Regions from separate parts of the Lysinibacillus sp. FSL M8-0355 genome, predicted to be linked through region 2. Evidence: riboswitches for the same ligand, from Rfam matches in the RefSeq annotation. Region 2 holds a riboswitch; each other region holds the start of a gene.
The links. Region 2 has a riboswitch for S-adenosylmethionine ahead of MKY46_RS18625 (methionine ABC transporter ATP-binding protein). Riboswitches for the same ligand answer to the same signal wherever they lie in the genome.
Positions count from the first base shown of each region.

Region 1: linked by a shared signal. The riboswitch ahead of MKY46_RS02320 (MetQ/NlpA family ABC transporter substrate-binding protein) and the one ahead of MKY46_RS18625 (methionine ABC transporter ATP-binding protein) in region 2 are both predicted to bind S-adenosylmethionine.
Region 3: linked by a shared signal. The riboswitch ahead of metA (homoserine O-acetyltransferase MetA) and the one ahead of MKY46_RS18625 (methionine ABC transporter ATP-binding protein) in region 2 are both predicted to bind S-adenosylmethionine.
Region 4: linked by a shared signal. The riboswitch ahead of MKY46_RS20655 (bifunctional homocysteine S-methyltransferase/methylenetetrahydrofolate reductase) and the one ahead of MKY46_RS18625 (methionine ABC transporter ATP-binding protein) in region 2 are both predicted to bind S-adenosylmethionine.

Region 1 covers NZ_JBBPAI010000001.1:479,379-485,641, forward strand. Annotated here, with positions in the region: gene MKY46_RS02310 (methionine ABC transporter permease) at 1-148, opposite strand, end outside; gene MKY46_RS02315 (methionine ABC transporter ATP-binding protein) at 141-1,166, opposite strand; gene MKY46_RS02320 (MetQ/NlpA family ABC transporter substrate-binding protein) at 1,272-2,102, opposite strand; SAM riboswitch class I at 2,191-2,295, opposite strand; gene MKY46_RS02325 (PPC domain-containing DNA-binding protein) at 2,418-2,921, shown strand; gene MKY46_RS02330 (pyridoxal phosphate-dependent aminotransferase) at 3,042-4,211, opposite strand; gene MKY46_RS02335 (carbon-nitrogen family hydrolase) at 4,308-5,102, shown strand; gene MKY46_RS02340 (PucR family transcriptional regulator) at 5,154-6,263, opposite strand, start outside.
Region 2 covers NZ_JBBPAI010000001.1:3,802,353-3,808,615, forward strand. Annotated here, with positions in the region: gene MKY46_RS18605 (polysaccharide deacetylase family protein) at 1-102, opposite strand, end outside; gene MKY46_RS18610 (nucleotide sugar dehydrogenase) at 119-1,444, opposite strand; gene MKY46_RS18615 (MetQ/NlpA family ABC transporter substrate-binding protein) at 1,975-2,823, opposite strand; gene MKY46_RS18620 (methionine ABC transporter permease) at 2,894-3,562, opposite strand; gene MKY46_RS18625 (methionine ABC transporter ATP-binding protein) at 3,552-4,580, opposite strand; SAM riboswitch class I at 4,664-4,767, opposite strand; gene MKY46_RS18630 (thioredoxin family protein) at 4,824-5,135, opposite strand; gene MKY46_RS18635 (hypothetical protein) at 5,150-5,491, opposite strand; gene gcvH (glycine cleavage system protein GcvH) at 5,582-5,962, opposite strand; gene MKY46_RS18645 (arsenate reductase family protein) at 6,169-6,263, opposite strand, start outside.
Region 3 covers NZ_JBBPAI010000001.1:2,525,011-2,531,273, reverse strand. Annotated here, with positions in the region: gene panF (sodium/pantothenate symporter) at 1-454, shown strand, start outside; gene MKY46_RS12405 (TSUP family transporter) at 497-1,267, opposite strand; gene MKY46_RS12400 (TrmB family transcriptional regulator) at 1,394-2,176, shown strand; gene MKY46_RS12395 (hypothetical protein) at 2,198-2,584, shown strand; gene MKY46_RS12390 (nucleotide excision repair endonuclease) at 2,637-3,062, opposite strand; SAM riboswitch class I at 3,212-3,322, shown strand; gene metA (homoserine O-acetyltransferase MetA) at 3,432-4,367, shown strand; gene MKY46_RS12380 (GerAB/ArcD/ProY family transporter) at 4,408-5,556, opposite strand; gene MKY46_RS12375 (hypothetical protein) at 5,587-5,820, opposite strand; gene MKY46_RS12370 (Ger(x)C family spore germination protein) at 5,825-6,263, opposite strand, start outside.
Region 4 covers NZ_JBBPAI010000001.1:4,223,415-4,229,677, reverse strand. Annotated here, with positions in the region: gene MKY46_RS20665 (globin-coupled sensor protein) at 1-1,210, shown strand, start outside; gene MKY46_RS20660 (protoporphyrinogen oxidase) at 1,443-2,837, shown strand; SAM riboswitch class I at 2,937-3,037, shown strand; gene MKY46_RS20655 (bifunctional homocysteine S-methyltransferase/methylenetetrahydrofolate reductase) at 3,129-4,976, shown strand; gene metH (methionine synthase) at 4,969-6,263, shown strand, end outside.

The sequences.
Region 1 (6,263 bases), 3.3 Mb from region 2:
CTGGTCGTGTTAATACGATTAATAGCCCCAATGGAATCCCAATGAGAATGGAAAACAATAAAGAAATTCCGACCATTTGAAATGTTTCGATAATTGATTTGCCAATTACATCTGACCAATCTGTAAAGAAGCTTTGAATACTACTCATTAAATTCGCCTCCTAATTCTTCCACCGCGACGCCATTTTCCGTAAAATATGTGAGTGCCTTTTGGACAATGTGAAGCTCTCCATGTAAATGCACCACAATGTTACCAACAATGCCGTTTTTTAATTCAATAATATTTGCTGTTAAAATATTTGGTTGTACATCATACACTTTCGTAACTTCTGCTAGTAATGGCTTACCAGTACTTTCACCTAGGAAGGTTAAACGAATGACACTGCCTGAAACATTTAACTGCTTGATCAGGGAAGGGGATAAATTACGTTGTGAAATCGTATTTAAAAACTTTCTCGTTGTAGGATGCTTCGGTTTAGCAAAAAGTTCAATAGCTGTACCAAATTCCACCACTTTCCCTGATTCAAGAACAGAAACCTCATCACATATTTTCTGAATGACATTCATCTCATGTGTAATCAGCAGGATCGTAATGCCTAATTCACGGTTAATTTTTAACAACAATTCAAGAATGGCTTCGGTTGTTTCAGGGTCGAGTGCACTTGTTGCTTCGTCACTAAGTAGAACCTCTGGTTCCTGTGCCAAGGCACGTGCAATAGCAACACGTTGCTTTTGCCCACCTGAAAGTTGGTTAGGGTAGCTGTCTAGTTTGTCTGTTAATCCAACAATTTCAGCATATTTAGCCACACGGTTTTTTACCTCTTTCTCGTTATAGCCAAGTAGCTTTAAAGGAACAGCAATATTATGGTAAACGGTTGCCGTTTTTAATAGATTAAAATGTTGGAAAATCATCCCGATTTTTTGGCGTGTTTGCCGTAATTCATGAAGAGAAAGGGCAGTAATGTCCACATTGTCGATTAACACTTTTCCAGCTGTAGGTCGCTCTAGTAGATTGACGCAACGAATGAGTGTACTTTTACCTGCACCACTATAGCCAATCACACCATGAATTTGTCCTTTTTTTACATGGAGATTGATTCCATCTACAGCCTTAATGATGTCTTTTTTCGTCTTATATTCTTTTGAGATATTTTGTAATTGAATCATCCGATTGATTGCTCCTTTCTCAAGCTCCTAAAAAGCAAGAATCTGCTCGTTTTCCATAGAGGAATTTCGGCAGATTCTTCAGCTACTAGAAGCTTCCTGAATGTATTACCAGCTAGGGATTACTGAACCTTTGAATTCTTCTTCAATGAATTGACGTACTTCATCAGATTGGTAAGCCTCAACGAACTTTTTAATTGTTGGGTCATTTTCATTTTCTGCACGTACCACAATATAGTTCACATATGGAGAGTCAGTAGATTCTAAAAGAATAGCGTCATCTTTAGGATTAATGCCAGCTTCCAATGCGAAGTTTGTATTAATAGCTGCTACATCTACTTCACTAAGCTGCTTAGGAATTTGAGCTGCCTCTAATTCGATGAATTTTAAATTCTTTTTGTTTTCTTCTACATCACGGATAGAGGCTGTTAAATCTGCCCCATCTTTTAATTTTATATAGCCTGCTTCTTGTAAAACAAAGAGGGCACGAGCACCATTTGTTGGATCATTTGGTAAACCAAACGTTGCACCATCTGGAATGTCCTCAAAGGATTTATATTTTTCAGAGTAAATACCCATTGGATTTAAAATCGTTTTGCCTACTGTTACTAAATCTGTATCATGATCTTTATTAAACGTATCGAGGAAAGGCTCGTGTTGATAGCTATTCGCATCAAGATCACCTTCAGATAAAGATGTATTAGGTAAAACATAATCAGAAAATGATTTAAGCTCTACTTCTAGCCCATTTTCTTTGGCTACTTTCGCTGCAACTTCTGCGATTTGTTCGTGTGGACCAGATGTGACACCTACGACGATTTTATTTTCATTAATTGCTTCAGCTTGACCTTTACTCTCTTCTTTAGAGCCACAACCTGCTAGAGCTGCTGCTAATGTAAGACTTGCTAAACCTACTAAAAATTTATTTTTCTTTTTCATGAAAACTACCTCCAAGATTGTTTTTATCGGTTTTTGAAAATAAAAAAACTCTCTTACAAACTAAGAGAGGCTCATGAAAAAATGTCCTCTCTTATCTATCAAACGATAATCGTTTGCAGGATTTAGCACCTTCCTTCTAAAAGGAGGTTGCCGAGCTTCATAGGGCCAGTCCCTCAGCTACTCTTGATAAGAGATTTATCATATTTTTTTGTAATTCCGATAGAACTAATATAATTTATAGGTTATAGTAAGTCAATAAATATTTTTTAAATTTTTTATATTATTATAATATTTCGTCATGAAAGAGGGATAGCAATGTCTGTAAGAGTTAATTATGGTATAGGTTCATTTGGCAAGGTTGTAAGTGCTCGATTGCTAATGGGTACAGACATTATTGAAGGAATGGAGGCACTTTGTGAGGAGAACCATATTGAGTCAGCAACAATTGTTAGCTGTATAGGTAGCCTTCAAAAGAGTAGCTTTGTTTATTTAGTACCTGATGAAACATCTCAGATTAACGTAAGTTTTAGCGATGTCATAAAAAAAGAGGGGCCACTTGAATTGATCCAAGGCTCTGGCGTAGTATGTAAGCGCGATGGGGGATATGAAACACATTTCCATGGTTCTATGAGTGATCAATGGGGCATCGTGTCAGGGGGGCATTTAATGAAGAGGGGGAACCCTGTCATTACGGCTGACATAGTGCTAGCTGAGGTTCAAGGCATCCAGCACTTTCGAAAATTTGATGAAGAAACAGGCCATGTTCAATTTTATCCATTAGAACACGGTTTACAGCAGCCAAGGAAAATTGAAAAATAGCGAAAATGTACTAACTTTTTCTTTTCACTGAGTTGCATGTTCCTTCCTGAATTAAAAAATGTTAGACCGAGCTTATAATCGGTCTAACATTTTTACTTTTGTCCCAGCCTCATGTCATGGTTAAGGGTTGAATAATTGTAATTGTTCGATTCTATGGATTGCTTCACGTAAGCGTTCCTCGCTAACAAGTAAACCAACACGGATATAGCCTTCGCCATATCGGCCGAAGCCATTGCCTGCTGCTACAGCGATATCAGCCTTTTCCAATAATAAATCGGCAAACTGCTCGCTAGTATAGCCGAATGGTACAGGGAGCCATGCGAAGAAGGAGCCTTTTGGAGCCGTTACATGCCAACCAATTCTTTGAGCTTCTTCAATGAATACATTGCGGCGACCTTCATAGGTAGCTCGCAGTTCATCCACACATTCTTGGGAAGCTGTAAGTGCCGTTGCTGCTGCTTGTTGAATAGCAGGGAATTGACTACAAAACAGATGATCCTGAATCAGATTAATGGCAGCAATAATGTCGGCATTACCGACAGCGAAGCCTATACGCCAGCCTGCCATATTATAAGTTTTGGAGAGTGTGTACATTTCAATTCCTACTTCTTTTGCCCCCTCAGCTTGTAGGAAGCTAATAGGTTTATTACCGTCAAATCCTATTGCCCCATAAGCAAAATCATGTGATACGATAATATTGTGTTCCTTCGCAAAGCGAACGGTCTCTTCAAAAAACGCAAGTGTTGCTGTACCACCTGTAGGGTTGTTCGGGTAATTTAGGTAAAGTAGCTTCGCCTTCTCTTTCACTTCATCAGGTAATGTATGATAATTAGGTAAGAAATCATTTGCAGCTAAAAGTGGCATCACTTCAAAATGGACATCACCTAATACGACACCTGATAAGTAATCTGGATAGCCAGGGTCTGGTAAGAGCATTGTATCACCTGGATTTAATACGGCTAAAGGTAGCTCAACGAGTCCAATTTTTGTCCCGCCAAGAATCGCTACCTCTGTGTCAGGATTTAGATTCACATTATATTCACGTTTATAATAGTCGGCAGCTGCTTGGCGTAATTCAGCGATACCGCGAAATGGTGAATATTTGTGATTTTGTGGATTTTCAGCCGCCTCCTGTAATGCTTGAATGATATGAGGGGGCGTTGGTTGATCGGGATTTCCTTGACCAAGATTAATGACATCGCGACCTTCTTCTAAGGCATTATTTACTTTTTGAACTAACGCTGCAAAAAATTGAGTGGGTAGTTGCTGTAGTTTTTTAGAGAATTCCATGCATGATCACCCTTTTCAGAATATAATAATTATTATTGAAGAATATGAAGCAAATAGTATTACTTTTTTTGTTAATTGTCTAGAGGAGGAATGGCTATGAAAATCGGTTGTATTCAATTAAATGTTGGCTTTGGCAAAGTAGAAGAAAATTTTGCACGAGCTGAGGACAAGATTCGAGAAGTGGCAAAAAAAGGAGCAGAAATCATTGTGCTGCCTGAAATGTGGAATACAGGCTATGCGTTAGAGAAGCTGCCTGAACTAGCGGATGTCGATGGTGAACGTACGAAATCCTTCTTGGCTGAATTAGCACAGGAACTTGGTGTACATATTGTAGGTGGTTCTGTTTCAACGAAGAAAGGCGACAAATTTTATAATACGATGTATACATTTGATCGCAATGGAGAACTTGTAGGGGAATATAGCAAAGCACATCTTTTCCGTTTAATGGATGAGCATCTCTACTTAGAAGCAGGGGATGAAATGAATCGATTTGCTCTAGGAGATATTGAAGCTGCTGGGGTCATTTGCTATGATATTCGTTTCCCAGAATGGTTACGTGCACACGCATTACAAGGAGCAAAGGTATTATTTGTACCAGCCCAGTGGCCAACACCAAGGATTGATCATTGGAAAACATTGCTGCAAGCTCGTGCGATTGAGAACCAATGTTTTGTAATAGCAGTTAATCGCATTTCAAAAAAGGTAGAAAACTTTAATGGCCAATCGATGATCATACAGCCTTGGGGAGAAGTACTTTGGATCGGTGCAGAGGATGAAGAAGTAGCGGTGATTGATGTAGATTTTTCTATTGTCGATGAAGTACGTGGAAGAATTCCAGTTTATGACGACCGTAGACCAGGACTATATCATGATGTTGTCGTGAAAGGCTAATAGAGGGGCACGCTCAAGAGGGAGTAATCTTTTGAGCGTGCCATCTTTTTTCTAGCCCTTATCCTCAATCAATGAATTTGCCAATAGCATAAATTCTAATGTAATGCGGTTATGTCCTTTCATGAAATTTTCACCTAGTAAACCTTCAAGCTTTCTTAAGCGATGATATAGTGTTTGACGAACAATAAATAATTGGTTGGCTGTTTGCTGCTTGGAGCCATTTGTTTGTAAATAAACCTGTAATGTTTCAAGAAGCTTGCTATTGTATTTTTTGTCGTACTCAATAACGGGCTGTAAATAATCGTAAATCACTTCCTGTAAATTCACTTGCATTTGTAATTTATAGATTAAATGATATAAATGCAAATCATCATAAAAGAAAGAGGACGTTTGCACTTTGCGGCAAATATATAAAGTTTCTAAAGCAGTTTGATAGCTTTTAGGAATTTCTTCTACATCGCAAACAACCTTTCCAACGGCTATTTGAAAACCTTGTGCTTGCTGCTTTTTATAAAAGTCGGTATTGGGCAGTGTGGAAAAAATGCTATTCAATATGTCACGAATAGCTTTACTGTCTTTCGTATGAAGTAAAATAAAAATAATATAGCTTTTTCTTTCGAATAAAAATGGCATAAATCCATGTTGCTCAAAGAGATTTCGATAATAAAGCTTACTATAGACCATATCCTCCTGTGTCTTTGTCATTGTAGTAGGAGAGGATAAAATAAAGACAGCTCCACTAGATTGTGTATAGCCCGCGTAATGTGTAACGATAAATTTATAGATTTCTTCCTTAGATAATTTTTGATCAATCCAATCGACTAAAATTGTAGCATCCTCAATATTCTTTTTTTCCTCAATATAAAACTCTCGCATTAATAGCTGTGCCAGCGCCGTTGCTGTACGATCTAATATTAATAATTCAAACTCTGAAAATAGTCCATCCTCTCGATAGAGTGTTAAATTTGCATAATGCTGATCAAAGATAAAAATAGGCCCATGTTTAAATTGCTGAGCAGACTTGTTCAATGTTAATAGCTGCTGACGTTTTTGGTGTGTCGTATTGGGGAAAAAGATAGGATTGCGTCCCTTAATGGAAAACATGATTTGTGTTTTTAATTCATTATACATATTTTGTAAAATATCTTCTGTGTTTTGTCC
Region 2 (6,263 bases):
GTCTATGGTAGAATCAACTGGGTGAATCGTTTCTTTAGGAGTAGATTGACAGCCTGCTAACAACAGTAGAATGAGCAGACCACATAGTTTAAGTTGTTTCATTTCCCATGAATTCTCCTTATAATTTGTAATAATTTTTATTTTTAAACAGAAAATGGGTATTTCGTGTATCAAAAATTAAAGAAGCCTGTTGGTCAATTAAAGAGTAATCAATATCTGAATGATTCGTTAAAATTAATACTGCGTCTGCCTGTTGGATTATTTCTACTGTTAGTAGGTCCGTCTTGACAAGAGCTTGCTCTACAGAAAAGGTTTCAATAAAAGGATCGATAATCTTTAACTGACACTGATTATCTAGTAGTTGTTGAATAACACGAAGTGCTGGAGATTCACGTGAATCATTTATATTGGGCTTATAAGTAACGCCAATGACAACAATGTTTGCCTTACACAGCTCTTTACTTTGTAGACGTAAGTAGTTTTCTAATCTGTTCACAACAAAATGAGGCATGGAATCATTGACTTTATCTGCCGCTTCAATTAGCGTTGCCGAGATCCCGTGTTGTTGTCCTGCCCACAATAAGTATTTAGGATCGACTGGAATACAATGCCCTCCTACTCCTGGTCCAGGTGTAAATGGCATAAAACCATATGGCTTTGTAGAAGCTGCATGAATGACTTCCCAAATATCGATATCCATTTTGTAGCAAATCTGACTTAACTCGTTGACAAGGGCAATATTAATTTGACGAAATGTATTTTCCAGCAATTTCTCCATCTCAGCCACTCTTGGGCTTGAAACAGGACAAACATTGGTATGAATGACTGTTTCATAAAAGACCTTTGATACTTCTAAGCATGCTGCGGTTATTCCACCAACCACTTTAGGCGTATTCGATACGGAAAAGTTGATATTTCCTGGATCCACACGTTCTGGTGAATAGGCTAAAAATAAATTTTGACCAATCGCAAAACCATAGTTTTCTAAAATAGGCTGGACAATTTCTTCTGTTGTCCCAGGATACGTTGTGCTTTCAAGAATAACTAACCCATTCGTCTTGATATATTGTCCGATGGTATGTGTTGCTTCTTTTATATATGAAATATCGGGAGTTCCTTCTGCAGTAGTAGGTGTAGGCACACAAATCATAACGACATCCACTTGTGAAAGCTTAGAAAAATCATTCGTTGGCTCAAATTGATTACTCTTTATCATTTGCTGTATATTTTCTTTAGGTAGATCAGCGATATAACTATGACCATTTTGTAACTGCATGATTTTATCTTGGTTTTTATCAAAGCCTATTACCTGAAACCCACTTTGAACCATTTCCACTGCAAATGGTAACCCTACATAGCCAAGCCCAATAACCCCAATTGTAGCTTTTTTTGTGTGGATTTTTTTTGATAAAGCTTTGCTTAATGATGTCGTTTCAATTGTCATAAAAAATTACTCCTTTATCTAATCTAGTAGTCCATTGTCATCGTTCTTTTCGTTACAGCTTCGTTTGACCATAGTTATTCATGGCAAGCATTTTGCAAAGTAATTTGTCACTTCTCATCATCGTACTGTACAGACTCCTTTCATCGCTACATACTTACGTATGATTTTTCTAGTCAAAATAGATTAAAAAAATAAATTTAACTCAAAAAAACTTCATCAACATTTATATAGTACTAATTATAACTAAACAATTTCTAAACAATTATAAAATATAATCATAAACACCTATATTTTATGTAATTTAATAATATTTGTGCAATAATGTTCATCCTATTTAACAAATAATTTCAGAATTACTTTCTAACTCTAAAATAATTTGATTAAAAACAACACTGATTGATGTTAATAGTTGATAAATCAACTTTTTAATAATTGCAATAAAAATAACCCCCTCAAGTACCATTAATAAGCGATACTTGAGGGGGCTAATAAAAAAGTAAGTGAGTTAGATCACTCACTTACCCTTTGAATTATTGTACTGGTACTACTGCACCTTTCCATTCTTCTAAAATGAAGTCTTGGATTTCTTTAGAAGTTAATACTTCTAATAATTTTTTAATTTCTGGTCTTGTTTCGTCGCCTGCACGTACTGCGATGATATTCACATATGGAGATTCTTTGTCTTCAAGAGAAATAGCATCTTCGATTGGATTTAAACCATTATCGATCGCAAAGTTAGAGTTGATAAGTACTGCATCGCCCTCATCATTTTCATACATTTGTACAAGCATTTCTGGTGCAGTATTCGCATCAAATTTAAAGTTTTTAGGATTTTCTTCAATATCCTTTATTTCTGCTGCCGTTTTATCAATACCTTCTTTTAATTTAATTAAGCCTTTAGCTTCCAGTAATGATAGCATACGACCGTGGTCTGATACTGAGTTAGAAAGTAAGATTGTTGCGCCTTCAGGCAGATCTTCTAAAGTTTTATATTTTTTTGAGTAAATACCGATTGGTTCAATATGAACGCCACCAGCATTCACGAAATCATAGCCATTATCTTTAATTTGTAACTCCAAGTATGGAATATGTTGGAAATAGTTTGCATCAAGTGTTTTTGAATCTAGATCTTGGTTTGGAAGAACATAATCTGTATAAGTTTCAATTTCAAGGTCGATGCCTTCTTTAGCTAAAATTGGTTTTGCTTTATCTAGGATGACTGCGTGTGGTGTATTAGAAGCACCTACTTTTAATGTTACATTGTCTTTACTATCTGTTTGATCAGATGCTGAATTGGCATCTTCCTTTTTATCTGTACCACAAGCTGCTAATGCTAGTACAAGTATAGATAAAAATAATCCTGCTAATAACTTTTTCATTTATGACACTCCCTTTTATTTGTTTCAAATATGTTAGCGGTTAGAACCGGAATAACCTCTTTTAGTCTTACTAACGTTTATCGATCTTCACCGTTATGAGATCACCAATCCATTGAATGATAAATACAACTACTAAGATCAGAATAGTTGCCATTAATGTCACATCTTGGCGGTTTCGTTGGAAGCCGTCTAGGAAAGCTAAGTTACCAAGACCACCTGCACCGATAATCCCTGCCATTGCAGTATAACCAACGAGGGCAACAGCCGTTACAGTAATCCCTGAAATTAGTGCTGGTAAAGATTCAGGGATCAGTACTTTCCAAATAATTGTGGATGTTTTTGCCCCCATTGAACGGGCTGCTTCAATGACACCTTTATCTATTTCACGTAACGCAATCAATACCATACGAGCGTAGAACGGGGCTGCACCAATAATTAGAGCAGGTAATGCCGCATTTGCTCCCCGAATCGTACCAAGTAAGAATTTCGTAAATGGAATTAATAAAATAATTAACACGATAAATGGGATGGAGCGGAAAATATTAACGATTGAACCCGTTAAAAAGTTAACCATTTTATTAGCCCATAGCTGATTAGGGCTTGTTAAAAATAGAACGATCCCAATGACTAACCCAAGAATAAATGTGACAACTGTAGAAATTGCCGTCATGTACAATGTTTCATACATAGCTTGCCACATATTTTCCCAGTCTACGTTTGGAAAAAGATTAGTTAGCATTTGCGATCACCTCCGTTTGTACTTCGACTGTATTTAAATAACGAAGGGCTTCAGCCACATTTGTTTTCGAGCCATCAATTTGCACAATCAGTGTACCGTATGCACCGTTTTTCGTTTGCGAAATATTACCATGAACAATGCTTACTTCTACATCAAATTGTTTCACAAGATGTGAGATAACCGGCTGTTCTGTCTTTTCACCAACAAAAATCAGTTTGACAAGTTGTCCAGTTGGATAATTTGTTTTGATTTGTGCCACCGTATCCTGTGTTTCCTTTGTATCTGTAATCTGAGATACGAATTTTTTAGTAATAGCCGCTTGTGGTGCTTGGAAAACTTGCAATACCTCACCACGTTCCACTATTTCGCCTGCCTCCATGACCGCTACACGATGACAAATTTTGCGGATGACATGCATTTCATGTGTAATCAAAACGATTGTTAAGCCTAAACGTTCATTGATATCAACGAGTAAATCAAGAATGGCATCCGTCGTTTCAGGATCGAGTGCGGAAGTCGCCTCATCACATAGTAAAACCTCTGGATTATTCGCTAATGCACGGGCAATCCCTACACGCTGCTTTTGTCCACCAGAAAGCTGGGATGGATACGCCCTGTCACGTCCCTCTAGACCAACAAGTGCAATTAATTCCTTTACTCGTGCTTCACGTTGAGCCTTTGAAACACCTGCTATTTCTAGAGGAAATGCAATATTTTCGGCAACTGTTCTAGACCAAAGTAAATTGAAATGTTGGAAAATCATACTTACCTTTTGTCTAGCTGCTCTAAGCTTTTGCCCTTTAATCGATGAAAACTCTTGACTGTTCACCGTTACTGTTCCTGTTGTCGGTTTCTCTAAACCGTTTAATAAACGAATCATGGTACTCTTACCAGCGCCACTATAGCCGATAATGCCAAAAATTTCACCTTTATTGATGGTAAGGTTGACGTCTTTGACTGCCGTTAATTCGCCATTTGCTGTTTTGTATTTCTTCGTAATATTTTGAAGCTGGATCATAGCGAATACTCCTTTTCTCATATAGAAAACCCCTTCACTCACAGACAAGTAGAAGGGGTCACGTATAATAACGTTAAACCGTTCTCTCATCTTTCAAAGAAAAATCTTTGAGTGATTTGGCACCTTTTCACTTTGTGATGGTTGCCGGGCTTCATAGGGCACTTCCCTCCGCCACTCTTTATAAGAGTTCGATATATTTAATGTTTTAGTAATATATTTGATACTTTACCACGCTAGTAAAGTTCAGTCAATTGATTTTTTTAACAATTCGTATAAAAATGGTACGGATTGAAAAGCATAAATCTTATCTGTCACTTTTCCGCCATCACTAACAAGTAAACACGGAACACTTTCAATTTGATGCTCAACAGCAACATGCTCTAAAAAATTTATATTCGCTTTACCTATTGGTAGCTGTGGCAGTAATTGTTCAATAATGGCCATCATTTTAGATGCCACTGCACACGTTCCACACATCGGTGTATATAAATAAAATGCAGCTTTCTGTCCCGACTGTTTTGCCGTTTCCCACTGCTCTTTTGACCATTCTTCCATTTCCTCACGCAACCTTACAAAATATATTCATTATGGATTGAAAAATGTGCACGCAGTAATATCATCGCTAACACTTTTCTTGGTGTCGTCTCTACTTCCTTATAGGTTGGCATTGTACGTAAATGCTCTGCCTCTGGATAATGTCTGTCCATTAATGCACGTAGCTTATCGCCTGAATTATCTGCATCAAAAAAAGTAAATAGCTCACAGCTCTCATAGGGATCGAGCAGCTCTTCTAATTGATGCACACCAATTGTACCATTCGTACATAGTATTGTAACATTCTCATTTAAAATTGGCTCAATTTGTAGCTTATCTGAGCGTCCTTCTACTATTAAGCATTTTCCCTCGAACATTACGCCACCTCCATTTAGACATCCCCATTATAAGTCATTATATAACAAAAAACGCCGGTAGTTTCCGACGTTTTTCGATTATAGCTTGTCTTATTCAGCGATCATTTCTTCGTATTGCTCTGCTGTCATTAGTTTTTCAACTTCTGATGCATCAGCAGGCTCCACAACGATCATCCATGCTTTTTCATATGGTGATTCATTAACGAATTCTGGGCTATCTTCTAAATCTGCATTTACTTCAACTACAGTACCTGAGATTGGTGCATACAATTCAGAAACAGTTTTAACTGATTCTACGCTACCGAATGGATCATCTGTTTTGATTTCGTCGCCAACTTGTGGAAGCTCAACGAAAACGATATCTCCTAATTCAGATTGTGCGAAGTGAGTAATACCAATACGTACTTTTCCATCTTCTGTTTTTACCCATTCATGTTCTTCAGAATAACGTAAGTCTTTAGGTGTGCTCATGCAAAAAACCCCTCCATAAATATGTAATATATTCACTTTCAGTGTGCCATACTTCTCCTATAAAAACAAGATTCAATTACGTGCCAGCTTAATTGCAGTCCACAATTTTTTCAAGTTACTTGAAATACATCTCTGTTAAAAATTTGTGACATCTGCCAGTGACTTTATCTCGGTTAGAAGAGTCGTTCGATCCTGTTTAAATACGGCTATTTCCAAGTTTGCTCAAAATCTGATTCTTTAAACCCTAGCGTTACTTTTTGGCCATCCGTTACGATTGGACGTTTGATTAACATCCCATCAG
Region 3 (6,263 bases), 1.3 Mb from region 2:
TGCTACCATGTCAACTGTCAATGCCCTGCTTATGCTGGTCAGCTCCACGGTTGTCAAAGATATTTATTTAAATTACATGAAGCCACAAGCTAGTGATGCAGAGATTAAACGTGCAAGCTTTGTTGTGACAACGGTTATTGGCTTAGCTGTTATTATCTTTGCGCTCAACCCACCCGATTTATTAGTGTGGTTGAATTTATTTGCTTTTGGTGGGCTAGAGGCTGTCTTTATCTGGACAGTAGTTTTAGGATTGTATTGGAAAAAAGCCAATAAATATGGTGCGATGGCGTCCATGATTACAGGCATGTCCTTGTATATTATGATTGATCGCTTTTATCCTTCCGTCTTTGGTATGCACACGGTTACGATTCCCATTGTTGCATCCTTCATTATTTTTATTCTCGTTAGCTTAGCCACAAGTCATAAATTCAAAAATGAGCAACTCATGATTTAAATCAAAGAACGCCGCAGATACAAGTCTGTGGCGTTTTTGTGTTTAATGAATCATAAAATCATAGGCATTTTTCGCAAGCAATGTCACTGTCACTACGATAAAGAGCGTACGAACAAAACCGCTTCCTTTTTTGATCGCCATTCGGGAACCAAGCATAGCGCCACCAATTTGAGCAATGCCCATCACGAAGCCATAAACAAAATGGATTTGACCTAAGTAGGCGAACATACAAAGGCCTGCCACGTTACTTGCCAAATTTAAAAACTTTGCATTTCCTGCCGCCTTTAAAAAATCAAAGCCTATCAACAAGAAGCTAAAGATTAAAAAAGAGCCTGTACCAGGTCCAAGAAACCCATCATAAAAACCAATGCCAAATAATAATCCCATAAATAATAGTAAGTGGGTTCTAGAGAGAGTTTTTACGCTAGAGACAGCGCCCCAATCCTTTTTGAAAATTGTATAAACCGCAACGGCTGCCAGCATCACGAGCATTAATGGCTTTAGTAATGCTGGATTGATTAAATGCACGGTCCATGCACCAAATAAGGAGCCGACAAAGGCAAGCGGGAAATATTTGAGAACGGATCGTATTTCAAGCTGACCAGAACGATAAAAGGAAATGGAAGATGTCAGTGAGCCCATTGTCCCGGCAAGTTTATTGGTTGCAACAGCAGCGGCTGGATTGAGGCCAGCAAACAATAAAGCTGGCAATGAAATTAAACCGCCTCCTCCCACTACTGAGTCGACAAAAGCCGCCAGAAATCCAAATGAAATTAACAGGATAAGAATATGTACATCGACTTCAAAAAACATATTACACCTCTTTTAAATTAGTTACTACTGAAATAGTAACTAATTTTAATTACGCTGTAAACCCTCATTTTTTCATTGGCAAATCTTCACAACAGTAGCCTATAATAAAGATAATGGAGGGATTACATGGAGGAATTAATCGCCCAGTTGAAAGACATGGGCTTTACAGAATATGAAGCAAAGGCCTATACGGCACTTGTGCAGCAAAGTCATGTTAGTGCCTATCAGGTCAGTAAAAATTCTGGTATACCACGCGCAAGAATTTATGATATTTTAAACGTCCTTGTAGAAAAGGGAATTGTGCTAAAAGAAGAAACGGCTGAACAAACGACCTATGCGGCTATGCCTGTGTCTGTGTTTTTACAGCAAATGCAGCAGCGCTGGCAATCGAATTTTACATCCATGAGTACGAAATTAGAAAAATTAGAGGAAAAAGTGCAGGAAGTGGAGCCAAAAGTAGTCATGCTAAAGGGCAAGGAGGCGATCATCAACTATTGCCAGTCACTTTTAAAAAAAGCCAAGAAAAAAGTGATTCTATCGATGTGGGAAGATATGTATGATACTTTAAGGGGAGATATTCAAGAAGTGGCACAGCATGTTCCTATTCATGGTATTACCCTATATGTAGGGGAACAGCTAGAGTCGATTGACCAGCATAGAGCTACACACTACACGAAAAAAACGTCTACACCACATTGGTTTATTTTATCGGTAGATGGTCAGGAAATGATTTATGGTCACTCTCCATCTACGCAAGAAATGGCCTTTATCACCAATGACCCTGTCCATATTTATTTGTTAGAGGATTATGTTTGGCATGACGTCCTTATCAATCGATTGGTAAAACGTGATGATCAGGAATTAGAAGACTGGATTGCTAAGGAGCGTAAAGCTTTTTTCTTAGAATAGTCATAAGGGAAGGGGAGTAACGTGAAAAAATTCGTGTTGCTAGGTTTAATGAGCTTATTAATGTTAGGAGCATGTAACGCTAAAACGCCTACCAAATCACTAATGATTCATGAGCTAACTGTCGTTCCAGACAATATTCAACAAAAAATTGAGGCTAATGATAAGATTCAATTATTGTATGAAGATGACTCTACGTATTATCTTGTTTATTATTCGAAAGGGAATGTGCTGGCAAGTATTGCGGCTGAAGAAAATAGTCAAGTCATCCAACTGAAAGAAGGTAGCGAGCAACGAAAAGTGGCTCAACCCTATGTATATAAAATCATCACCAAAGATCCTGAGCTATACACGATTGATTTGCGAATAAACGGCGAGAGTACGCCAATAGATCGCGTAACCTCTATATAAGACAAAAACCGAAATCCCATTAAATGAGATTTCGGTTTCTTTACAAGATATCTTAATAAAAGACTTTCTCTACATTGTATTTGGAGCGGAAAGTGTTAATCGCATATGTTTCGTAAATTTCACGTTCCATTGGATCTTCTACTTCATAGACCTCAATTTTGAACACTTCATCACGATGATTTTTCATCGGAGATACATTGTCCTCGAAATGCTTTTTAATACGTTGACGAATTTTACGTGCTTTGCCGACAAATAATAGCTCATTCTTGTCATTATAGAATAAAAAAATGCCGCCTTTATCACGTGTGATTTTATGGAAGTCAATAAAACCAAAGTATGGTGTGATAGGCACATCACCAGGTTTTACTTCTTGTTCACGTTGACGGATGACTACATCAGGTTTTGGAAATTCAATTTTAATCAAAGTATTCACGTTCCTCTCTGTTACTAAAGTTATATGGTAACATAAATACGGCATGTTTACCATAAATTTTAAATGTAGAAACACTACTTATAGCAAGCTTAGTGTACATCAAATAAACGAGGAACATGCATTTGAATCACAAAATATTCTATGAATTATTGATATTCTAACTAATTCATGCTACAATTCGATGTAATTAAATAATCTTATCAAGAGAAGCTGAGGGATTTGGCCCGATGACGCTTCAGCAACCTCTAACAATTGTTAGAAAGGTGCTAATTCCAGCGAAGGATTTTTCCTTTGAGAGATAAGAGTGGACGTGAAAAAATCCTTCTCATTCTATCTCGTATGGAATGAGGAGGATTTTTTAATTTGTCAGCAAGGTTTGCTAAAAGAGAGTGATCAAAGAGAGGGGAACGCAAGATGCCAATTAATATTCCGAAAAATTTACCAGCTGGAGAACATTTACGTGAGGAAAAAATCTTCGTCATGGAAGAGGACCGTGCGAAAACACAGCAAATTCGTCCGTTAAACATATTAATATTGAATTTAATGCCTGAAAAAGAAAAAACGGAGCTTCAATTACTACGTTTATTAGGGAATACACCGCTACAGGTAAATATCACCTTTTTAAATACGGCCACACATGAGTCGAAAAACGTCAGTAAATCACATTTACAGCTATTTTACACAACGTTCAACCAAATTCGTCACCGTCGCTATGACGGGATGATTATTACGGGAGCACCTGTAGAAAAAATGGCCTTTGAAGAAGTTAACTATTGGCGGGAAATTTCAGAAATTATGGACTGGTCCAAAAAGAATGTGACATCCGTTTTACATATCTGTTGGGGGGCACAGGCGGCACTGTATCATCATTATGGGATAGGAAAGGTAGAACTTTCAGCTAAATGCTCAGGTGTCTATTCCCATGTAATCACCGATTTAACAGTGGATTTAGTACGTGGCTTCAGTGATTTATTTACCGCTCCACATTCACGCTATACTTCTGTTTCGATCGACGAGGTTCGCAATCATCCAGACTTACGATTATTATCCTATTCAGAGGATGCAGGTGTGTTCATCGTCCAATCAAAAGATAATAAAAACATTATGATTACAGGGCATCTGGAGTATGATGCGACAACATTAGCCGATGAATATAGCCGTGATGTCGCAAAGGGCATAGATATCGCTGTTCCTGTGAATTACTTCCCGAATGATGATCCATCACAGGAGCCAATGAATACATGGCGTGCCCATACGCATTTATTATTCTCTAACTGGTTGAACTACTATGTTTACCAAGAAACACCATACGAATGGGATTTTGTAGATGAAATTGAATATCATATTTAATTAATAAAAAGTCTAATTTCTTTTCTCACCATAAAAGAAATTAGACTTTTTGATTGTCATTCGTTGTTTCTGTATTAGGCGTTTCGGTACTTTGAGCTTTGGTTTTGCGATTTCGTATAACTGCGACAATCAATAAAAGTATCGGTAATAAAATGGTGATTATAAAAGAAAAGATTGGCCAAATTTCATTATTGTAATTGGTTGAATGTACAATGTCTGGATGAATAATTTGAGAAAGCCCAATGACAATTAGACCCATCGGTAATATGAGAGGGCGATGATCCTTGATTTTTAAAATTTGCGCAAGACCGACAACAGTCGTATAGAAATACATAAATGTGCGAATATAAATGGATGAAATCCACATAAAGGCCATGATGATTTCAATGCGCTGCAAAAAATTCCCTATCGATATTCTTTGCGCTAAGGCATAGCTAGGAAATGTTCTAGATGACGTATTCTCAGGTCCTAAAACAAGAATCGATAGCACAATCAACGTAATTAAGACGATGCCACCGAGGATTGTCCCAAAATATAACCCTTTCTGTGCAGATGGCTGTACATTGACACCAGCAGGATACAGTATTAATAACACCAGTAATGGAAAGGAAAAGATACTCATAAAGCGTGCAATACTATAAAGCATAGATGTTTTGGTTGCTTCTAATAAGGGTTGAATGTTCTCAAAATGAATTTGAGGCGTAATACAAACCATAAAAAAAATAAAAATAAAGACAAATGCTGGAAAAATAATTTCTGCTGAACGGGCAAAGGTCTCAATGCCTAAATAAGCAGCGTACATAATGATAATACTAAACATCAAGGCAAATGCTAATGTCGGAGTCTCCGGCATGACTTCGGTTTTCATAAAAATACCGATAAAATAGAGTAATTCTCCAGCAGATAGAAAGGTTAAGATTAGGAAACAACTGGCTGTGATTTTTCCAAAAAAACGACCAAGAATTTTTTCATTTGCCTCTACAAAATTAAGTGACGGTGTTTGGTTGGCTAGTGTTAAAAATAATTTAACGGCCAGCAGGCTAAGGACAACTCCAATGCAGGCGGCAATCCATGCATCTTGCTTAGCGGCACCCGTAATACTAGAAGGGATAATTAAAATTGCCGTTCCGATAGAATAGAGGAATGTAATGATTGTAAATTGTCTTGAACTAATAATCTCTTTTTCCATCGAGCAACCCTCCATTTTTTATCCTTCTATCTATTTTGTTAATGACACAATATAATCTTTAATTGGTGTAAAGATAAAGGTAATCAAATCCAATGGGCTTGGAATATGGATTTTTAGCGCATTTCCCATATTCAAAGCCGTTCCGATGAGAAGCAAAATAGAAAATACGACAATGGTTTTTGAATCATGCTGCTTTTTTAGTTTTGGTATAAAAATAAGTGCTAGGATCATTGAAATGATAAAGATGGCTACAGCTAGCACCATTTCGTTACTCCTCCTTTGGCTTGTTTAATAATGAATTTTGCATCGTACCTAAACCTTGTGTCGTTACTTTCACTTGCACATCTACCGCCAAATCTGGAAAGATGGAAGCCCACTCATCCTTAATTTTTTTCCACTGTTTTGGATCTGCACGATGTAAGGCATCACCGAAACCAAACACATCAACCTCATATTGCTGTTGTATTTTCTCCAATGTTTTTTGAATTCGTTCATCAATGCCCTTAGCTGTTTTTTTATTGACATAATCAATGGATTTATTTTTTGTAAGATCAATATCACATTCGACCTCTCCTATGTTCTGCTCAACATGAATACGGACATCAATTTTCGGCTTTCCGTTATCAAAAGACCCTTTCACTTTTGTTGTGGATTGAGTGATTTCAGATGATAGAGTTCCTTTCTTTGGGCAGGCTATGATTTCAATC
Region 4 (6,263 bases), 420 kb from region 2:
AATGGTGAAACAAATTGAAATGCTGAATCTAACGAAGCAAGACTTACAATATTTAAAAGCTTTCCAGCCATATGTTATGGACAATGTAGATCACATCGTAAACCGTTTTTACAACATGATAGGAACAGAGCATCATTTGGTAGATATTATAAGTCATCATAGTTCTGTAGACAGACTTAAAGTAACGCTACGGCAGCATATTATTGAAATGTTTAACGGAACCATTGATGAGGTGTATTACCAAAGACGAGTAAAAATTGCAAAGGTACATGTTCATATTGGGCTTAGAACCCAATGGTATATTTGCGCATTCCAAGATTTATCCATATCATTTATTGATTTAGTCGAAAAAAATATAGAGCACCCCCAAGATCAATTTAATACGATCAGGGCCATATCGAAAATTTGTAATTTCGAGCAGCAGCTGGTTTTGGAGGCTTTTGAAAACACTGTAGAACAAATGAAAGAAAAAATGATGCATGAGAAAGAAGCTATTGAACGACAAATTGTTGATTCTTCCGAAGCACTTGCCACAATTTCTCAGGAAACAAATAATTCATTTTGCTGCTTAAGCAAGCAATCTGACGAAATTAAACAATTGGCTAAAAAATCACTTGATGTCTCAACACTGGCTGAAAATCAAGCACTTGAAGGTCGTGAACGTTTAAAAAATCAATCACAAAATATGCTTAATATTATTCATTCACTTCATGATATAGAAGAAAATATTGAACAATTATCGGATATGTCTAGGGAAATGGAGATAATCATGAATGTTGTTACTAATATTGCTAATCAAACCAATCTGTTGGCATTGAATGCTGCAATTGAAGCGGCGCGTGCTGGAGAAGCGGGCAAAGGCTTTAGTGTAGTGGCTGATGAGGTGCGTAAATTATCTATTCAAACGAAGGATTCGGTTACTTCGGTGGCATTGTTATTGAAAAAAACGAGTGAACGGACAGAGAAATTAGAGCATTCTCTGGCAAATATTCAAGATGAAGTAGCGTCAGGTGAGGAAAACATGTTACAAACTGAAGGTCAATTTACAAGCATATTGGGAGCCATGACAGAAGCAAAGGATCAAAACGACTGTATGGCAACGAAAATACAAGCAATCGTCGGGATATTAAACGAGTTAGGGACATCATTTACAGAAGTAACGAATTCAGCAGAAAACTTAGCGAGCTTTTCCCAAAATCTAAAAGGATAGACTACTAAATTAACGTTTATGTTTCCGTATTTTTTAAACATATTAAACACTATAGTACCTATAAATATGTGTATTTTTTGTAAACCTTGAAATGGAAATTCCATATGATTAAGCTAGAGCTATCTCACAGATGAGGTAGCTCTATTTTTGCTAAATTTGTAAAGGGTTTAACGTAATTTTCAATGAAAATAAGTTTATACTGTAGGAAGAACTAAAAATAGGGGCGGTTACTATGAAAACAGTTGTTGTATTAGGTGGCGGTATTACAGGATTATGCACAATGCATTATTTACAACGTCAAGTGAAGGAAAATAATGTAGATGTGCGTCTAGTGCTTGTAGAAAAAAATACATATTTAGGGGGCAAATTATATTCAACACATGAGCAAGGTTTTATTATGGAAACAGGTGCTGACTCGATTGTAGCTCGTCATAAAGGTGTTATGGAGCTTGTACAGGAGCTTGATTTTGAGGAGAATCTAGTTTACAACGAAACAGGTATTTCCTATATTTATACGAATAATGAATTACATGCCATTCCGGCAGATTCTACTTTTGGAATACCAATGAGTTTGGCATCCTTGGAGCAAAGCACATTGATTACAGAGCAAGGTAAACAAGATGCATTAAAAGATTTGACTTTACCAAACAAAGACTTCACAAAGGAAAGTTCAATTGGAGAGTTTTTAACCTATTATTTAGGGGAAGAGCTTGTGAAAAATCAAATTGCACCCGTTCTTGCAGGTGTTTATTCAGGGGATTTACACCAGCTTTCGATTGCCTCTACTTTACCGTACTTGATTGACTATAAGAACGAGTATGGAAGTATCATAAAAGGCTTTGATGCGAATCGTGAGCAATTTGCTAAAGCAGCCAATAAAAAGTTTATATCGTTCAAAAACGGTTTATCTTCTCTAATTGATCGTCTCGAACAAACATTAACTGATGTAGAGATCATCAAGGGTGTCGCAACTGTCAATGTTCAAAAGCAAGAAAACCACTATTCAATTGCCTTAGCTAATGGTGAAAGCATCGAGACAGATTATGTCGTTTTAGCACTGCCGAATGAGGCTGTTCAAGGCCTACTACAGGATGAATCATTAAACCGTTATTTTGACCAATTTACGACAGCTTCAGCAATTACGATCTATTTAGGTTTTGATGTACCAGACTCTAGATTGCCAGCAGATGGAACGGGCTATATTGTCTCACATAATTCTGACGTTACATGTAATGCTGCAACTTGGACAAGTCGTAAATGGAGGCATACATCAAGAGATCATAAATTACTTGTGCGACTCTTTTATAAAAGCATCAATCCAGCATATGAGCAACTCCGTGCCATGTCTGACGAAGAATTAGCAGCGGTTGCTTTAGAGGATGTGCGCAAGAGCCTAGGAATAGAGGAACAGCCAACAGTTATTAATGTCACAAAATGGATTGATCAAATGCCAAAATATGATCTAGCTCACCGTGAAGCATTACAAGGTTTAGTTCAAGAATTACAAGAAAACTATCCTAATCTATCCATCGCAGGTTGTTCATACTTTGGGGTAGGGATTGGTGCTTGTATTCAAAATGGGAAAAAAATCGGTGAGGAGCTTGCAAAGGAACTAGCCAATTTCTAAGCTTTTAAGTGAAAAATATCTTTGTTATGTGAAATAGTCTTGACTCATTCGTCAGTAAACGATATGATTCTTTTAATTATTTAAAAAATTCATACTACATTCTTATCAAGAGAAGCAGAGGGACTGGCCCATTGAAGCTTCAGCAACCAACTTTTTTGTCAGGTGCTAAATCCAGAAGACCATTGAGTCGAAGATGAGAAGGAAAAAACAATGATGAGTCATTAAAGCCTTCTTTTTTTTATAAAAGAAGGCTTTTTATTATACAGAGATATAGGAAGAGAGGCTAGTTTAATGAGATTGCTTGAAAGGTTAAAAACGCATGTATTGACGGCAGATGGCGCAATAGGCACAGTACTTTATGGCTATGGTTTGGAGTATTGTCATGAGGAAATGAATGTACAGAAACCTGAGTTAATTGAAAAGATTCATAGAGAATATATTGCAGCTGGTGCTGATATCATCCAAACGAATACGTATGGTGCAAATGCCATTAAATTAGCTCGCTATGGATTAGAATCGCGTGTCCAACAATTTAATGAAGCAGCGATTACAATCGCAAAGCGAGCTGCGGCAGATGGAGGTCAGTTTGTCTTAGGGACAATTGGTGGTATTCGTGGTATTCGTAAAAGTGATGCAACGTTAGATGAAATCTTAGCAACTATTGAGGAGCAAGCGAGTGTTTTACTTGCTGGGAATCCAGACGGCCTTTTACTCGAAACCTATTATGATTTTGAAGAATTAACAGCTACCTTAAAGATGCTACGGACAAAGACAAAATTACCGATTATTGCGCAAGTTTCCATGCACGAACCTGGTGTTTTACAAAACGGTATGTCTTTAAATAACGCCCTGCATGAGCTAGAAAAACTTGGTGCGGATATTGTGGGTGTCAATTGTCGTTTAGGTCCACACCATACCATTCAGGCGTTTGAAGGTGTAGAACTTCCTGATAAGGCATTTATGTCGGCTTATCCGAATGCTTCACTCCTTGACTTAGAAGATGGTCGTGTCGTTTATGAGTCAGAAGCTGAATATTTTGGTCGAGCGGCTGTGGAATTACGTGATCAAGGGGTACGCTTAATTGGAGGCTGTTGTGGTACGACACCGAAGCATATAGCAGCAGCGAAGAAGTATTTAGAAGAGTTATCACCAGTTCATGAAAAGTATGCCAAACCCGAGAAGATTCAAATTGTTCGTGAAGCAGAGCCAACGAAGTATGAACCTCTTCATGAAAAAGTAAAGCGCGAACGCTCTGTCATTGTAGAGCTAGATACACCTAGACATCTGGAAATTGATGGTTTTCTGGAAGGGGCAAAACAATTGTATGATGCAGGAGCAGATGTCGTCATGATGGCAGACAATTCTCTGGCTTCTCCACGTATTAGCAATATTGCTATGGGTGCATTGTTGAAGAGTACTAATGGTGTACGTCCTCTAACACATATTACATGCCGAGATCGTAATTTAATCGGTCTGCAATCACATTTAATGGGGTTAAATGCATTAGGAATTCATGATGTGTTAGCTGTTACTGGTGATCCAACAAAAGTTGGGGACTTCCCAGGTGCCACAAGTGTTTATGATGTCTCATCAATGGAGCTGATCCAATTAATTAAGCAGTTAAATCAAGGTATTTCCTTCTCAGGTAAACCACTTCGTAAAAAAGCAAATTTTTCAGTAGCTGCTGCATTTAATCCAAATGTCCGTGTATTAGATCGTGCTGTGGCACGCTTAGAGAAGAAAATTGAGTATGGAGCAGACTACTTTATTTCACAGCCAGTATATACGAAGGAAAAAATTGTGGAAATTTATGAGGCAACCAAGCATTTACAAGCACCTATTTATATTGGTATTATGCCCGTTACAAGTTATAAAAGTGCTGAATTCTTACATCATGAGGTGCCAGGCATAAAATTATCTGAAGATGCCTTAGCAAGAATGAAGGCCTGTGGTGAAGATAAAGAACGTGCAACATTTGAGGGGATTGCCATTGCGAAGGAATTAGTAGAGGTGGCTGCGCAGTATTTCAATGGCATTTACCTTATCACTCCATTTTTACGTTATGATATGACATTAGAGTTGATGAAATATATTGAGCAATTGGATGAACAGAAAAAAGGGGTAAGTATACATGGCTAAGCACTTGATTGAAAAGCAACTAGAGAAACGTATTTTAATTCTTGATGGCGCAATGGGAACAATGCTACAAAACGAAAACTTATCCGCTGAGGATTTTGGCGGGGAGGAGCTTGATGGCTGTAATGAAAATCTTGTGCTGACTAGACCTGATGTAATTAAGGAAATTCACCATAAATACTTAGAGGCAGGCGCAGATATTATTTGTACGAATACTTTTGGCGGGACGCCTCTTGTGTTAAATGAATATGATCTTGGCGCAAAAGCGGAAGAAATTAATAAACGTGCCGTCGAAATTGCTCGTCAAGCAGTGGATAACTTTTCAACATCAGATTGGCCACGCTTTGTTGCTGGCGCAATGGGTCCAACAACAAAAACATTATCCGTAACTGGCGGTATTACATTTGATGAGCTAGAGGAAAACTTTTATGTACAGGCGAAGGCGTTAATTGAGGCAGGAGCAGACGTCCTTTTACTAGAAACTAGTCAGGATATGTTAAACGTAAAAGCAGGTACTCTAGGTGTAGCACGTGCTTTCGCGGCAACTGGCAAAGAACTACCCGTCATGATTTCAGGAACAATTGAACCGATGGGTACAACACTCGCAGGGCAAACGATTGATGCTTTTTATATTTCTATTGAACATATTAAACCACTATCCGTTGGCTTAAACTGTGCGACTGGACCAGAGTTTATGACGGATCATATTCGTTCATTAGCAGAGCTTTCCACAGGCTATATTAGCTGTTATCCGAATGCAGGCTTACCGGATGAAGAAGGTTGCTATCATGAATCACCAGAATCTTTATCACAAAAATTAAAAGGCTTTGCAGAAAAGGGCTGGCTTAATATTGTAGGTGGATGTTGTGGGACGACTCCAGCTCATATCACAGCTATCCGTGAGGTTTTAAAAGATGAAAAACCACGCCAAATACCAGAGAAAACACATGGTCATGCGGTATCAGGAATCGAACCATTATTGTATGACGGTTCTATGCGTCCATTATTTATTGGTGAAAGAACGAATGTTATAGGCTCTCGTAAATTTAAGAATTTAATCATTGATGGGAAGTTTGAAGAAGCTGGAGAAATTGCACGTGCGCAAGTAAAAAATGGTGCACACGTTATTGATATTTGTTTAGCCAACCCTGATCGTGATGAATTAGCTGATATGCGTGGTTTTATGCAGGAGGTTGTGAAAAAGGTTAAGGTTCCTCTTGTAATCGACTCGACAGATGAAAAGGTCATTGAGGAAGCATTAAAATTTTCTCAAGGAAAAGCCATCATTAA